One region of the Bacillus sp. NPDC093026 genome, then DNA from elsewhere that is predicted to be linked to it. Evidence: riboswitches for the same ligand, from Rfam matches in the RefSeq annotation. Region 1 holds a riboswitch; the other holds the start of a gene.
The links. A riboswitch is a leader RNA that binds a small molecule or an ion and turns the genes downstream of it on or off. The one in region 1 is predicted to bind S-adenosylmethionine.
Positions count from the first base shown of each region.

Region 1 (7,565 bases):
TCGGTAGAAAAACAAACGTACGTGATAAGCTGAGCGTGTTACTAATGCTGTCAACGTACCCGACAAGTAATGCAGTCAATAAACTGACGATCATCGCCCAGTAGAATTGCAACTTGGAAAAAGGAATGAGTAGTAAATTCCAAAAGAATAAACTAATTAAAAACCATAAAGACCAGTGCGGCTCCATCGGGTTTAAGCTCGACATGCTTTGATCCTGGAGTAAATAATTGCACACAGAATAAATCACCTGGAAAATGAAATATGGGATGATCAGCTTAAGTGCGACCTTTTTTATAAAACCAGGTTTTCTAAATCCTTTCGCAAAGTAACCAGATATCAAAATAAATGCAGGCATATGAAATGTATAGATAAACTTGTATAAATAGAGCATCCAATCATGATCATGGATGAATGACCGTAACAAATGACCAAAAACGACTAAAAAAATGAGAAGAAATTTTGCATTATCAAAATAACGATCTCGAGAAGCTACCATAACATCACCTTTCCCACTTTATTTTTCTATGAGCACTGTTCCCTCATTCGCCCCATTCTAAAAGACAGTTTTGCTCATTTCACCATTTGATTTGAAATTGTAGAATGGTTGTAAAAGAAGAGTAAGAATAGAGAACCATTCTATAATCGTGTTATTCAAATGAAATAAATTGAGGCTCTTCGTTCAAAAAGTTTTCTTTTTTATGAGTCGAATGAAGGAACAATGAAAAGATTGTAGAAATACTCGTAGAGGAATCAGGCTGGAAAAGGAGTGTAAGAGAATGACTGAAACGCTCGATGACAATCAATTAATGACTGCAGGAGATATCAGAAAATTACAAAAAGAAAATGAGTATTTGCGAAATGAACTGACGCAGCAGGAAATGCTGTTAAATAAGGCGTTAGATGCCATCTTTATATTCGATCAGCAGCTCAACATCATCCAAGCCAATGAAGCAACGTGCAGGCTTGTACAGACACCGAAAGAAGACCTCATCAATAAATCCGTTCTTGATTTCCTATATGGCATCCCTGAAAATAGAATTGAATGTTCTTTAGAGACTTTTTTTCGAAAAGGCACATTAAAAAAAGAAATCTCAATCCAGCTAGAAAATGGAGAGACGAAATACATTGAATTTTTTGCAGAACATGATGAATTGAATCACCAATATATCGTTGTCATGCGAGATGTTTCTTCAAAGAAAATCTTAGAGCGCGAACGCTCCATGAATGAGCAACTGTTTAAGGATTTGTTTGATCGAGCAATTGATGGTATGGTCATATTTGATCAGGATGGTTGCATGATTGATGCAAACCACTCTTTTTGTCAGAGCTTTGAACTCAAAAAGACAGATTTAACAGACCGTTATTTACATGATTTTGTAGAAGAACAAAATCAACCGGCTTTACAGCACTTATTTATGTCATTGAAGGAAACGGGCAAAGCAAAAGGAGAGCTCCCTGTTACACTTCAATCCGGTAAGCAAAAAATATTTGAACTGACCATTACTTCAAATGTTATGAGCGGTTTTTATATGTCCATCATGCGTGATATTACAGAAAAAAGATTAATGGAAGAAAAGCTATTAAAAAGCGAAGAACGTTTTAGAGAGATTTTCGAAAATGCGATGGATGCCATTATCATATGGGCAGACGATGGCGAGATTGTGAGAGCCAATGAATCAGCCTGTCGTATTTTTGAATTACCTATGCATATGCTGATTGGTCAGAAACTAACCGATTTCCTAGTGAAATCTGATAAGAGGTACAGGCCTACAAGAAGACGATATATGAGAAATCATGAAATACGGGAAGAACTTCTATTTAGAATGGCGAATGGTCAATTTAAGGAGCTTGAATTTACATCGAAGCATGCGGTATTAGAAGGACAGCATTTAACAATTTTACGTAATGTTAGTGATAGAAAGCGAATGGAGCAAGAATTGCGAGAAAGCGAGCTTAAATTCCGTAAAGTGTTTAATGGTTCAATGGATGGAATTGTTCTTTTTGACAATCAATATCGCATTATTGATGTCAATCCCTCTGCTAGTGAGTTACTCGGACTGATGGATGGCCATTTAACTGAAACGAATCTTCTCCATATTCTTGCACCTTACCATATTGAAAATTTGGCACAGCCAGCACAGGCTATATCATTAGATGAAATAGATAATGAAGTTCCATTTGTGCTGAACCACCATGATCAGCGCATACTAGAGTTTTCATTTAAACGCAACATTATTCATAATATGAATCTTGCCATTTTTAGAGATGTGACGGAACGAAAGGAATTAGAAGAACGAGTCAGAAAATCGGATACACTTCATGTAGTCGGAGAGCTTGCAGCCGGAATTGCACATGAAATTAGAAACCCAATGACAGCATTAAAAGGGTTCATTCAGCTATTAAAAGGAAACATAGAAGGGGAATATTCACTCTACTTTAATGTCATTACCTCAGAGCTAAAAAGAATTGAATCGATTATTACTGAATTCTTAATTTTGGCGAAGCCGCAGGCAATTGTTTATGAAGAAAAAAATGTGGTGCAAATTATGAAAGACACGATGGATCTGCTTCACGCACAAGCCAATCTCGGCAATGTCCAAATGCACTTGAACGTCTTGGGTGAAATCCCGCTTATCTACTGTGAACAAAATCAATTAAAGCAAGTTTTCATTAATATTTTAAAAAATGCGATTGAAGTGATGCCGCAGAAAGGGAATGTGTACGTCAGCATCAAACGAAAAGGTGAGGATCATATTGTCATTTCATTAAGAGATGAGGGATGCGGAATGGCAGAGGATAAGCTGAAGCGGCTTGGAGAACCATTTTATACAACGAAAGAGAGAGGGACTGGGCTAGGTTTGATGGTTAGCTACAAAATCATTGAAGAACATCAAGGAACCATTGAGGTGGAGAGCGAGGAAGGAGTGGGGACTGTGTTCCATCTCACTTTACCGCTTAGACAAAAGCGACAAGAAGGAGCGCATTAATGTGAATTATACAGTCTTCAACGCACCGATTGGTGAATTATACATACTAGAGAAAGATCGTGTCATCATAGAAGTATTGTTTGATGACGAGCCGTTTTTAGCAAAACAACGAACATCAGAAATAAACAAAGAAGAGACACCCGTATTAATAGAAGCGAAAAGACAGCTTGCTGAGTATTTTAACAGAGAGCGAAAAATCTTTACTCTTCCGCTCAAACAAGAAGGGTCACCATTTCAAAAGCAAGTATGGGAAGCACTCTCGACGATTCCGTACGGTGAATCAAAGAGCTATGCTGATATTGCGGAAGCAATCGGGAATCCAAAGGCAGTAAGAGCGATTGGACAAGCCAATCGGCGAAATGCACTGCCAATTTTCATCCCGTGTCATCGGGTCATTGGGAAAGACCGATCACTGACTGGCTATGCAGGAAGTAAAACGGATATGAAAGCCGTCCTGCTTGAATTAGAAGGAATCCCATTTATAAAAAAATAAATCAATTGACCTGTTCCAAATGTTCGCATGCGACATATCCTTTCATTAAGCTAAAAATGTTGGCTTTGGGAAAAGGAGGTCGTCATGATGTTATGGGGAAAGAAAGGTAAAATGTATGCAGTGACGTCACTATGTGTCAAATTGAATGTCTTAACAGAGGAACAAAAGAAAGAAATATTAGCTAAAACGCTACAAACAAAAAAGCACGGTGCTCTTAAACGGTAAGAACACGGTGCTTTTTATTTATTTTAGTTAGATATATTTTCAGTGAAAAGAGCATCAATTTCCTCTGTATAATTGGATGTGATGATTCCTTTCTCTGTAATGATACCTGAAATGAGTTGATGCGGTGTGACATCAAAGGCAGGATTAAATACCTGTACATCTTCTGGTGCAATTTGCACACCATTTAATTCCTTCACTTCCAGCGGATCACGTTCCTCAATGGGGATATCTGACCCATGATCGATTGACATATCAAAGGTCGAGAGAGGTGCCGCCACAAAAAATGGAATTTGAAAATGTTTGGCAAGTATGGCTAGACCTAAAGTGCCGATTTTATTAGCCGTATCGCCATTTCGGGCGATTCGATCAGCCCCAACAATGAGAGCAGAAATTTGTTTTTCTTTCATCGTATGAGCTGCCATGTTATCTGTAATGAGTGTCACGTCGAGACCGCCCTGCATCAATTCCCATGTCGTCAGTCGAGCTCCTTGCAAGACAGGACGAGTCTCACAAGCATAAATATGAAGATCAAGATTTTTCTTTTTGGCTAAATAAAAAGGAGCAAGCGCTGTTCCGTAGCGGCTAGTAGCGATGGAGCCTGCATTACAAATGGTCATGATTCGGTCACCAGACGTAAAGAGCTGGAGTGCATTTTGACCGATTTGGCGACATATTTCTTCATCTTCAATTTGAATTTGAATGGCTTCATGGACAAGATCTGTTTTGGCTGCATTGACCGAAGCGGCACGCTCAATTCGCTGAAAAAGTCTGTCTAAAGCCCATGCAAGATTAACGGCTGTTGGACGAGACCGATTGAAATATTCCTTCAAGCCGATCACTTCTTCTTTGAAGACATCAATATCTTCTGTGTCGATATCTTGAGCACTTAGCGCCAGCCCAAAAGCAGCTGTAATCCCAATAGCAGGTGCTCCGCGCACTTTTAATGTCACAATCGCATCGTAGACATCTTCCTTCGTATATAAATGCTCAAATACAGTTTCAGCCGGTAATTTTTGTTGGTTTAAAATTTTAATGTTGTTTCCTTCCCATTCGACTGAACGGGGGACTTCAAAATCTTTTCTCAATACCCGTCACTCCTTTACAGATTGTTGGAATAGTGCGACGAGGTCGGACGCTGTTTCGACTGCACAAGATTGTTTGATGAATGTTTTTCCTAGTGTAAGTGCTGCTTTTTTCTGAGTGAGACGTTTGGCTGGTGATGAAATCGCATCAAGATCGGCAGCATGTGCGAGTCCAATCGTTCGACGAACGAGTTCACAGCCGGCAAATCCGGTCGCTTCTTTTAAGATACGATCAAATGTTTTTTCTAAAAAGCTGTCTGACACGCTAAATGCTTCAATGCTGTCTTCTTTCCATGCTTTAGTGAAAACCTCTTTGAACGTAGCCCAAACATTTTCAACATGGTCAAAAAGTGGCTGTTGATCTTTTTCGTTTTCACGAGATAAAGCATTTAAGAGCAAGTTCGCTATAAATTGTCCAATATCGAATCCAAATGGACCGTAAAAAGCGAACTCTGGATCAATCACCTTTGTTTCATGATCGCTCGCAAATATACTGCCTGTATGAAGATCTCCATGGACAAGTGTTTCAGCCGAGGTCAAAAAGATTCGCTTCAGCTCTGCTGCTTTGGCCTGCAATTCTAAATCTGCCCATAGTTTTTCAACTTCTTCTCTTAACTCCTCTTCAAAGTCATTTGTTTCACTATTGAAGAAAGGGTCCGTAAAGACAAGCTTTTCTGTTATGTCACAAAGATCTGGGTTTGTGAATTGCTTAACATACTGTTTTTTGATTTTAGGATTTGTTGCAAAGTCAGATGTATAAAAAAGCGTTTTACCTAAAAATTCTCCAACATGATCTGATAAGTGCGGATAGTTTTTTCCGGCAATTAGCCCTTTTCTGACGATTTCTAGGTGTGAAAGGTCTTCCATTGCAGTGACAGCAAGAGTTGTATCAGAATAATAGACTTCTGGTACAAGATGTGGTACGTATTCAGATTGTTTAATGAGCGCGGCACTTTCAATTCTTGCGCGATCTAATGTAAGTGGCCAGCTTTCCCCAACGACCTTTGCGTAAGGTAAGGCCTGCTTGAGAATGAGTCCTTTTTGATGTTTGTGATCAAAGATATGAAAGACATAATTTAAATTTCCGTCGCCAATTTCAGTACATGTCAAATGGCTGCTTTCCTGTATTAAACCTAGTCTAATGGCAAGTGCAATAGCCGAGCTCTCTGTTAATTCTTCGTATGATGCCGTAAGTGTTACCAATTGCTTCCCCTCCAAATCATATAAAAAACCTCTTTCTCCCGAGAGAAAGAGGCTTGATAGTGATCTATGTGTTCAAAGCCCCTCTTATCTCTCAGCACATACGTCTGATGGAATTAGCACCGTGCCCTACAAGACAATTGTCTTGGCGCTTATATTGCTACGCCCCACTTCACAATGGTATTAACGGTCGGTTGCTGTTGGGGTCAAAAGGCCAATTCCCTCGCCCAACTCTCGATAAGAGAAATCAATATGTAATTGTTCAATTCATGTACGCATTTCTTAATTCAAGATATTATCAGAGCGACTCTTCGCATGTCAATCTTTTTTCAAAATTGCTTTACAATTCATAAAACAATCCATTACAGTGAGTGTATTGTCATGTAACTTGAATAGAAGGTGAAAATATGGAATTCCAACAATCAGATGTTTTGAAAAAATTGCCTGAACAGTTTTTTGCTTCGCTCGTTCAAAAAGTCCAAAAGAAACTTCAGGCTGGGGCAGATGTGATTAATTTAGGACAGGGAAATCCTGATCAGCCGACACCGCCGCATATTGTCAAAGCAATGCAAGCAGCGGTAGAGAAGCCAGAGAATCACCAATACTCCTCATTTCGTGGAACAGCGAAGCTAAAGAAGGCGGCCGCTGCATTTTATCTAAGAGAATATGGCGTCACGCTAGATCCTGAGACTGAGATTGCAATTTTATTTGGCGGTAAGGCGGGACTTGTTGAGTTGCCACAATGTTTACTGAATCCTGGAGATACTGTGCTAGTCCCAGACCCAGGCTACCCTGATTATTGGTCAGGCGTAGTGCTCGCTGGAGCTGAAATGGTCACAATGCCACTTCTTGAAGAAAATGATTTTTTGCCTAATTATGATCTATTGTCAAAAGATCATAAGGAAAAAGCAAAATTGATGTACTTAAATTATCCAAACAATCCGACTGGCGCTATTGCAAGTCGTGCGTTCTTTGAAAAAACCATTCATCTAGCGAAAGATCACAATATTTGTGTTGTCCATGATTTTGCTTATGGCGCCATCGGATTTGATGGAGAAAAGCCAATCAGCTTTTTACAAACGGACGGAGCAAAAGAGACGGGGATTGAAATCTATACATTTTCAAAAACTTATAATATGGCAGGCTGGCGAGTTGGTTTTGCAGCAGGAAATCCATCTGTAATAGAAGCCATTGAGCTTTTTCAGGACCATATGTTTGTTTCACTTTTTAAGGCGACTCAAGATGCAGCGGCAGAGGCTCTATTAAGTGATCAAACCTGTGTGCAAGTGCAAAATGATCGATACGAGAAAAGACGAAATACATGGATTAATGCAATCAGAGAGATCGGCTGGGAGGTACGTGCACCAAGGGGCTCTTTTTTTGCATGGTTAAAGGTGCCTGAAGGTTATACATCTGAATCCTTTTCTGACTTGTTATTAGAGAAAGTGCATGTTGCAGTTGCGCCGGGAAATGGCTTTGGTCTTCATGGTGAAGGCTATGTCAGAGTCGGGCTTTTGACAAGTGAGGAGCGGTTAAAGGAAGCAGCTAAACGGATTGCTTCATTGCGTCTATTTGAAA
Region 1 is NZ_JBIVPN010000001.1:591,182-598,746, reverse strand. Features, by position in the region: gene ACIQCE_RS03035 (acyltransferase family protein) at 1-496, opposite strand, end outside; gene ACIQCE_RS03030 (PAS domain S-box protein) at 777-2,987, shown strand; gene ACIQCE_RS03025 (methylated-DNA--[protein]-cysteine S-methyltransferase) at 2,989-3,480, shown strand; gene ACIQCE_RS03020 (hypothetical protein) at 3,565-3,705, shown strand; gene mtnA (S-methyl-5-thioribose-1-phosphate isomerase) at 3,729-4,790, opposite strand; gene mtnK (S-methyl-5-thioribose kinase) at 4,797-5,990, opposite strand; SAM riboswitch class I at 6,072-6,231, opposite strand; gene ACIQCE_RS03005 (pyridoxal phosphate-dependent aminotransferase) at 6,395-7,565, shown strand, end outside.

Region 2 (7,565 bases), on a different contig from region 1:
CAGCAGGCGGCAATATCATGTTTGGTATTTGGGTGATCGCTAGCCCAATCGTTGCTTACATTATACAAAAGCCAGGCGCTGCTCTCATTGCAGAAACTGCAGCTGCTGCAGTGGAATTACTAACAGGCAGTCATTTCGGATTGTCTGCGCTATTGATAGGTGTATGCCAAGGACTTGGGGCAGAAATCGCTTTTGCTCTTTTTGGCTACAAACGATATCACATGTGGATTCTCATGCTGTCTGGTGCCTTTGCGGCTGTGGGAGCCATGGCTTACAGTCTTATCGCCAATGGATTTGGTTATTACACGCCTCAAGTTTTACTCATGACACTTGTGACTCAAATCATCAGCGGCACGATACTTGGAGGATGTTTAGCAAAAGTTGTAGTGGATGCATTATCCAAGACCGGTGTACTGAATCAATACGCGATCATGAAGGAAAAACGAAACAAGGGTGAACAGCATGGATTCATTTCTCGCGTGCAGTAAACTCACTGTCCGTTTTTATGAGCAGTCAAAGCCCGTCCTTCAGCAGGTTTCCCTTTCTATTCAGAAGGGGGAAAAGGTGCTTATTTTAGGACCGAGCGGCTGCGGGAAATCCACACTGATTTCTGTACTTGCTGGGATCATACCAGAACATATGGAAGCAGATATTCAGGGAGAAGTTATTTTAAGAAAGCATACAGGTGTCATGTTTCAAGACCCTGATACTCAGTTTTGTATGCACCGGGTCAATGAAGAAATTGCATTTAGCTTAGAGAACCGTTCCGTACCTCGTGAAGAGATGGATGACATCATTCAGCATCTCATGCAAAAAGTACAACTAAATGTCGATCCGCATACAGACATTCAAACATTGTCTGGCGGCATGAAACAGCGTTTGGCTCTTGCTTGCTTACTAGCTTTAGAGCCAGAGGTACTGTTCTTTGATGAACCAACTGCACAGCTCGATCCAGCAGGGCGAATGGAGGTATTTCAACTGCTTCAGAACCTTGCAACTGATCAAGATCAGACCATGATTTTTGTTGAACATGTGTTAGATGGTGTCATCGAATGGATGGATCGAGTTATCTTATTAGATCATCAAGGTCATATTTTAGCAGATGGACATCCAAAAGACGTGATCACAACATATGAGGAAGAGATGAAAGCAGCAGGTATTTGGCGACCAAAAATATTTCCCGAGAAATGGTCAACTATTATTCAAGACCCATTTCATCCAATCAGTCAAACCCTCATTCAAACTTTTGAAGCAAGAAAACAGCAGTGTGAACAGAAAGAATCCACAGATTACGAGACGTTTATTCGAACAGAGAAACTGCAATTAGGATACGGAAAAAAGTCGATCATGAGTGATCTTCAAGTTGAAATGAAAGCTGGGGATTGGATTTCTGTGATTGGGGAGAATGGAAGCGGCAAAAGCACATTTCTCAAACATTTGATTCGTTTAGAACCAGTGAAAAAGGGTCACATTTTCTTGAAGGAAAAACATCTGAAAAAATGGTCTGACCGGTTATTATATGAAAAGGTAGGCTTTGTGTTTCAGAATCCAGAGCTTCAGTTTGTACAGGATACAGTGTTTGATGAAATCGCATTTGGTGGGAGACAGCGGAATTGGCCAGAATCAGATGTGCGAGAAAAAACGTATCAACTTTTGGAAGAATTCGGTCTAGCCAAACATGCAAAGGCACACCCATTTACTTTAAGTCTAGGGCAAAAGAGAAGATTAAGTGTCGCCACGATGTTGCTCTTCGATCAAGATGTATTAATCTTAGATGAACCGACATTTGGTCAGGACGAAAAAACAGCGAAGGAATTAATTAGACGTTTGAAAGAGCGTCAACGTCAAGGGACAACCATTATCATGGTCACACATGATATGGAGCTTGTCGATGAGTGCGCTGATCAGGTACTTCTTTTTCATCAAGGGGAGCATGTGTATGATGGCACTCCTTATGATTTATTTTCGAATCGTGAACTTGTTGATTCTTATCAATTGAGAGTGCCATTGCATTATCAATATATGTTTGAAAGAAAGGAAGTGCTGACCATTGCAGAGTAACCACTCCTTTCTTTCCACGGTAAATCCAGTATTGAAATTACTTGCTCATCTTCTTGCTATGTGCTGTTTGATGGCCATTTCAGATCCAAAAACAACTTTCATCATTTGGTTATTTGCGGTTGGGATCGGGCTTGTCTTAGGTGGATGGAATATCAGGTATCTCACAACAAGACTGGTTCCTTATCTACTCTTTTTCATTCTAGTGTTTTGGATGATGGCGGCTTTTGGCAAGGGGGATCATACTGTCTGGAAGTGGGCATGGTTTCATATGACAGAGGAGAGTCTAAGAAATGGACTGACCATATCTTTCAGAATGCTTGGCTTTGTTACATTTGGTCTCCTTTTTACGTCAACGACCGATTTGACTGCTTTTATGATGAGTTTGATTCATCAATGTCGACTTTCACCAAAATGGGCGTATGGTATGCTCGCTGGTTTTCGCTTTATCCCTTTGTTTCAAAGTGAATTGAAACAAATGAAGGTTGCACATAAAATTAGAGGATACAAGCAAAAAAGCGGCTGGAAGGCCTTTATTCGCTATGCAGTGCCCCTTTTTACACAAGGTGTACGAAAGTCAGAACGCATTGCCATTGCGATGGAAGCAAGAGGCTTCACAGGGACGAGGGAGCGAACGTATTATCATGTCATCAGCACATCCTGGATCGACTATATGTATCTTTTATTCATAGTGGTCAGTGTCCTATTATGTATGCTCTTTTTTTAAAAACACACCCACAATCTTTTAATAGAATGTGGGCTTTTTATATGTCTTAGGTCATTTGGTTGATATTAGTACACATTGCAGGCTGTAATAGATCATATAAAGAACTGACGGTATTAGAGTGAGAGTTAATATTTTTAAACTTAATTGATGTCGCCTTTCGTTTTGGATAAATTGGTAAATATTTATATTTTCACTTTACCACGAAGAAATATAATCAAACAACTTTATCAAAGAAAAGAAAGAACCGTAAGCGGTCCTTTTCTTGGTTGTATCAGGTTTTAAGTAGATCAACCTATTCCCACACTTGGTCAGCAATCTCGATTACATGGCGCAACTTTTCCCATTGCTGTTCTTCTGTCAACAGATTTCCTTCTTCAGTGGAAGCGAATCCGCATTGTGGACTCAGACAAATTTGGTTGATGTTCACATATTGAGTCGCTTCTTCGATTCGCTTTTTGATTTGTTCAGCAGGCTCAAGCTCACCGTACTTTGATGTCACAAGTCCAAGAACGATTTGAAGGTTTGGATTTTTGACATATCGAAGGGGCTCGAACCCACCTGAACGCTCATCGTCGAACTCGAGGAAAAGACCATCCAAGTCTAAACCATCAAAGATCGTTTCTGCCGCCGCCTCATAACCACCTTCAGCCGCCCAAGTTGATTTGAAATTACCACGGCAAATGTGCATAGTGACGACTAAATCGTCTGGACGATCAGCAACGGCCTCATTGATTGTTTTAGCAAACGACTCACGGAGCTCATCTGCCTCACGACCAAAGGCTTTAATTTGTTCATGACCTTTTTCAGAAAAGAACACAGCCCATGCAGTATCGTCTAATTGTAAGTAGCGACAGCCAGCATCATAGAAGGCGTGAATTGCTTTTTTATAGGCTTGTGCGACATCATGGTGGAAATCATCTAAATGGTCGTACACACCTTCTTCTAGCTTCCCACGGAAAAAGAGCATATTTGGGCTTGGGATGGTCATTTTAGCCGTATGGTTACCTGCAATGCTGTGAAGAAAACGATAATCCTCTAGCATCGGATGATCTGTAAAGTCAATTTTGTCCGTCACTTTAATGCCTCGTGCTTTTGTTGTTGTGTTGTGGAATTGAATGCCCTGATCTGCTTCAAAGCCTTCGACTCCATCAAGCCCTTCAAGGAAATCAAAATGCCACCAAGCACGTCTGAACTCTCCATCTGTGACAACCTCTAGCCCAATCTCTTTTTGTTTTTCAACAATTCGTGTGATTTCTTCATTTTCAATTTGCCGAAGCTGATCTGCTGTCAGCGTACCGGCTGTTCTTTGCCGGCGTGCTTCTTTAATGCGGTTAGATCGAAGCAAACTGCCTACTTGATCTGCGCGAAACGGCGGTTTTTTTGTTTTCTTTCCGGTTGTTTGCACTTTAGTCATAGTGAATCCCTTCTTTCCTTGAGTTCAAAATAAAAAAGCCCTTCCTTTGATAAGGAAGAGCATCATATACTGTAAGATCTCTGCCTTATCTTCAAACAAGCACATATGCTTGTTTAAGGAATTAGCACCATTCTGTTCCAAGGAACAGCGGTTGCCGGGTTTCGCAGGGCCAGTCCCTCCACCACTCTTAATAAGGTTACCTTTTGATTCAATTTTCTTAATAAACACAATTATTCAACCTTTTTGAGGAAAAGTCAATGATTTTTCAATTTATTTTTCTACATGAATCAATCAGCAATGAGGACACCGGCTAGTCCGACGCAGAAGCCGTGAGATCGTGATACTGACGGCAATCATCCAGACTTCAGGTTTTCAGGTCACGCTAAAAAGAAAACAAAGGGCTAAAATGATACTTATTTAGCCCTTTGTCCATTATCTGAAAAGAGCCACGTGGGAGACTCTTTCTTTACTCTATACTTGTTTGGGTGCATTGTTTAAAGGGTGTTGGCGTTTGCCATTGTAATGGCGGCGGATACGAAAGATTTCAAACTCCGAGAGATCTGCATTTTTTCGTTTTTGGGTGCGGTTATCTTTTTTGAAAGAGAAAAGTAAGTAGCAACAAAGTGAAGCGATAATGAACAAAATGATCATATGACATTCCTCCAATTCATCCTATTCTTTAAGTATAGACAGGGTGAGTGATGTTTATAACTGAAAATAAAAAGCAGAAGTGACTTAGTTCTTTTGGTTTAGTACATCTGCTAATTTAGGTATAAAATACTGGTTGTTTTTAACTATTATATTTCCAATTATTTCATTCGTCAAGAAGAATTTTTCTGGGGTTGTCTTTATTAGTACGAATCAGTGTCATAAAAGTTTCAGAAAATTGTAAACTTTTATTAAAAAACCGTTCCCGAACAGGAACGGTTGTAAACATATTTTATGCTTTTTCTTCAAATAAACGCGCTATTTCTACGATGACTTCTGTTGCTTTGAGCATATTTTCAACAGAGATAAATTCATATTTGCCGTGGAAGTTCTCTCCGCCTGTAAAGATATTTGGTGTTGGAAGTCCTTTGTATGAAAGCTGAGAGCCGTCTGTTCCGCCGCGAATTGGTTCAATAATAGGTGTCACTGATAGGTTTTCCATCGCTTCATAGGCGATATCCACAATATGTTTCACCGGCTCAATTTTTTCTTTCATATTATAATATTGATCCTGAATCTTGAGCGTGATGCTCTTTTCGCCGTAGACAGCTCTTAAGTCATTTGCAATCTTTTCAAAGAGTGCTTTGCGATTGTTGAATGTTTCTTTATCAAAATCTCGAATAATATACTGTAGCTCTGCTTCTTCCACTTCTCCCACAAACTTCGTCAAGTGGAAAAAGCCTTCATACCCCTCTGTATACTCTGGAGATTCATCAGAAGGAAGCTTGTTGTGAAAAAGCATCCCGATTTTAGCAGCACTGACCATCTTGTTTTTCGCTGTTCCTGGATGGACGTTGTTTCCTTGAATGGACACTTTCGCACCTGCTGCGTTGAAGCTTTCATATTGAAGCTCTCCAAGCGGTCCGCCATCAATCGTATAAGCATAGGAAGCGCCAAATGCATCGACATCAAACTTGTGCGGTCCCCTTCCGATTTCTTCATCCGGTGTGAAGGCAACTCGAATCTTGCCATGCTTGATCTCTGGATGCTGAATGAGGTAATGCATGGCGGTCATAATCTCTGCAATGCCCGCCTTGTTATCTGCACCAAGCAAGGTTGTGCCATCAGTGGTAATGATCGTATGTCCTTGGTACTTTTGTAAATTAGGAAACTGTTTTGGAGATAAAACGATATGTAGCTCTTCATTTAACGTGATGTCGCCGCCCTGATAGTTCTCATGAATCTGTGGTTTCACATTCTTACCGGTGAAGTCCGTCGCTGTGTCGATATGAGCTAGGAAGCCAATGGTCGGTACTTCTTTATCTGTATTGGATGGTATTGTTCCCATGACATAACCGTTCTCATCCATTGTCACTTCTTGAATCCCGATTGCTTTCATTTCATCGACAAGCTGTCTAGCTAAGTTCAATTGTCCTTCAGTGGATGGGCAACTTTCTTGATTTGCATCAGACTGGGTATCAACTTTCACATAGTTTGTGAAACGTTCAATCATTTCCTCTCTCATCTATACGTCACTCCTTTTGTAGAATACCACCATTTTATCATGTCTTGAATGCGCTTCATAACAAGAAAGGTTTTCACTGGAAAATAGAGAGGAAAAAGGCCTACTTTGATTAGGTGATGTGCTGAATGGTTTTTTAGAGTGATTTTTTTGGTGTCTTTTTATTTATAATGAGAACATATAAAATCATCCATTTGTACGTTAAATTGGGAAAGGGGTGCGAAAGTTGGATTCAAGTCAAACGCTTGCGCTCACTCAAAAGTTTCAGGAAGCGGCTGAAGAGATTCGGCAGTCGAAGCGGAAATTCGAGAATGGGAAGAGCTTGAGCGAAAAAGACGAGAGGAAAAGAGAAGAAGGGATATAAAGACTATGGCATGTAACATTGCGGTGTTTTGAAAGGACCCGGATTCATGCTGTAGTGGATTAAGGGAAAAAAGCATTTGAGCTAGCGGGTAAGGTGTGAAAGCAGCCAATGACACCATTGATCAAGCAAATCAGGTGATACATAAAGGGATAGAACCACTGATATAATAAGCATAAAAGAGAGGACCATGTAAAGGGTGCCTCTCTTTTATTTTATACTTTCAGAGTGTTTTTCGCCCGAATAAAGGCAACAAGCTGTTTAATGTCTTCATCGGTTAGTGGAACGCCATCTACGAGGACGGTTCCTTCTTTTGCTTCCGTTAGTTCAATTTTGATATCAGAGATGTTACGTTGGAACTCTGGCTCGTCCGTTCTACCAAGTAAAAAATCAATGGACGTATCATACAAATCAGCGAGCAGCTTCACTGCTTCAAGCGAAGGTCGTCGGTATCCAGATTCGTAACCGGCATAGGTGCTTTTGGCGATACCTAGGCGATCTGCCGTATGCTGGAGAGACCATTTTTTCTTTTTTCTAAGGGTGGTTAAACGATCGAGTATCATACATGAACGCTCCTTTATATACAAACAGTATATCATATTCTTATTAAAAGTGTACGCGTAATGCGTAACAGTTTCTTGATTAATTCGCGTTATGTGACTATAATGGCAATGACGGTACGCGTAAAGCGTATATTATAGAATAGCACAAGGGAACTTATCATATGCGTGACAAACGAAGTCATTTTACTGAAAGAGGTGGACCTGTTGAAGAAACTATTACTTTTAACCACTGGTGGAACGATTGCATCTGTAGAAAGTGAAAATGGTTTAGC
Region 2 is NZ_JBIVPN010000002.1:130,989-138,553, forward strand. Features, by position in the region: gene ACIQCE_RS05540 (ECF transporter S component) at 1-488, shown strand, start outside; gene ACIQCE_RS05545 (ABC transporter ATP-binding protein) at 463-2,061, shown strand; gene ACIQCE_RS05550 (energy-coupling factor transporter transmembrane component T family protein) at 2,051-2,785, shown strand; gene ACIQCE_RS05555 (5-methyltetrahydropteroyltriglutamate--homocysteine S-methyltransferase) at 3,078-4,199, opposite strand; SAM riboswitch class I at 4,282-4,396, opposite strand; gene pepT (peptidase T) at 5,140-6,372, opposite strand; gene ACIQCE_RS05565 (hypothetical protein) at 6,596-6,733, shown strand; gene ACIQCE_RS05570 (helix-turn-helix domain-containing protein) at 6,946-7,293, opposite strand; gene ACIQCE_RS05575 (asparaginase) at 7,498-7,565, shown strand, end outside.
Region 2: it holds a riboswitch for S-adenosylmethionine, as region 1 does, so the genes downstream of both, ACIQCE_RS05555 (5-methyltetrahydropteroyltriglutamate--homocysteine S-methyltransferase) here and mtnK (S-methyl-5-thioribose kinase) in region 1, are expected to answer to the same signal.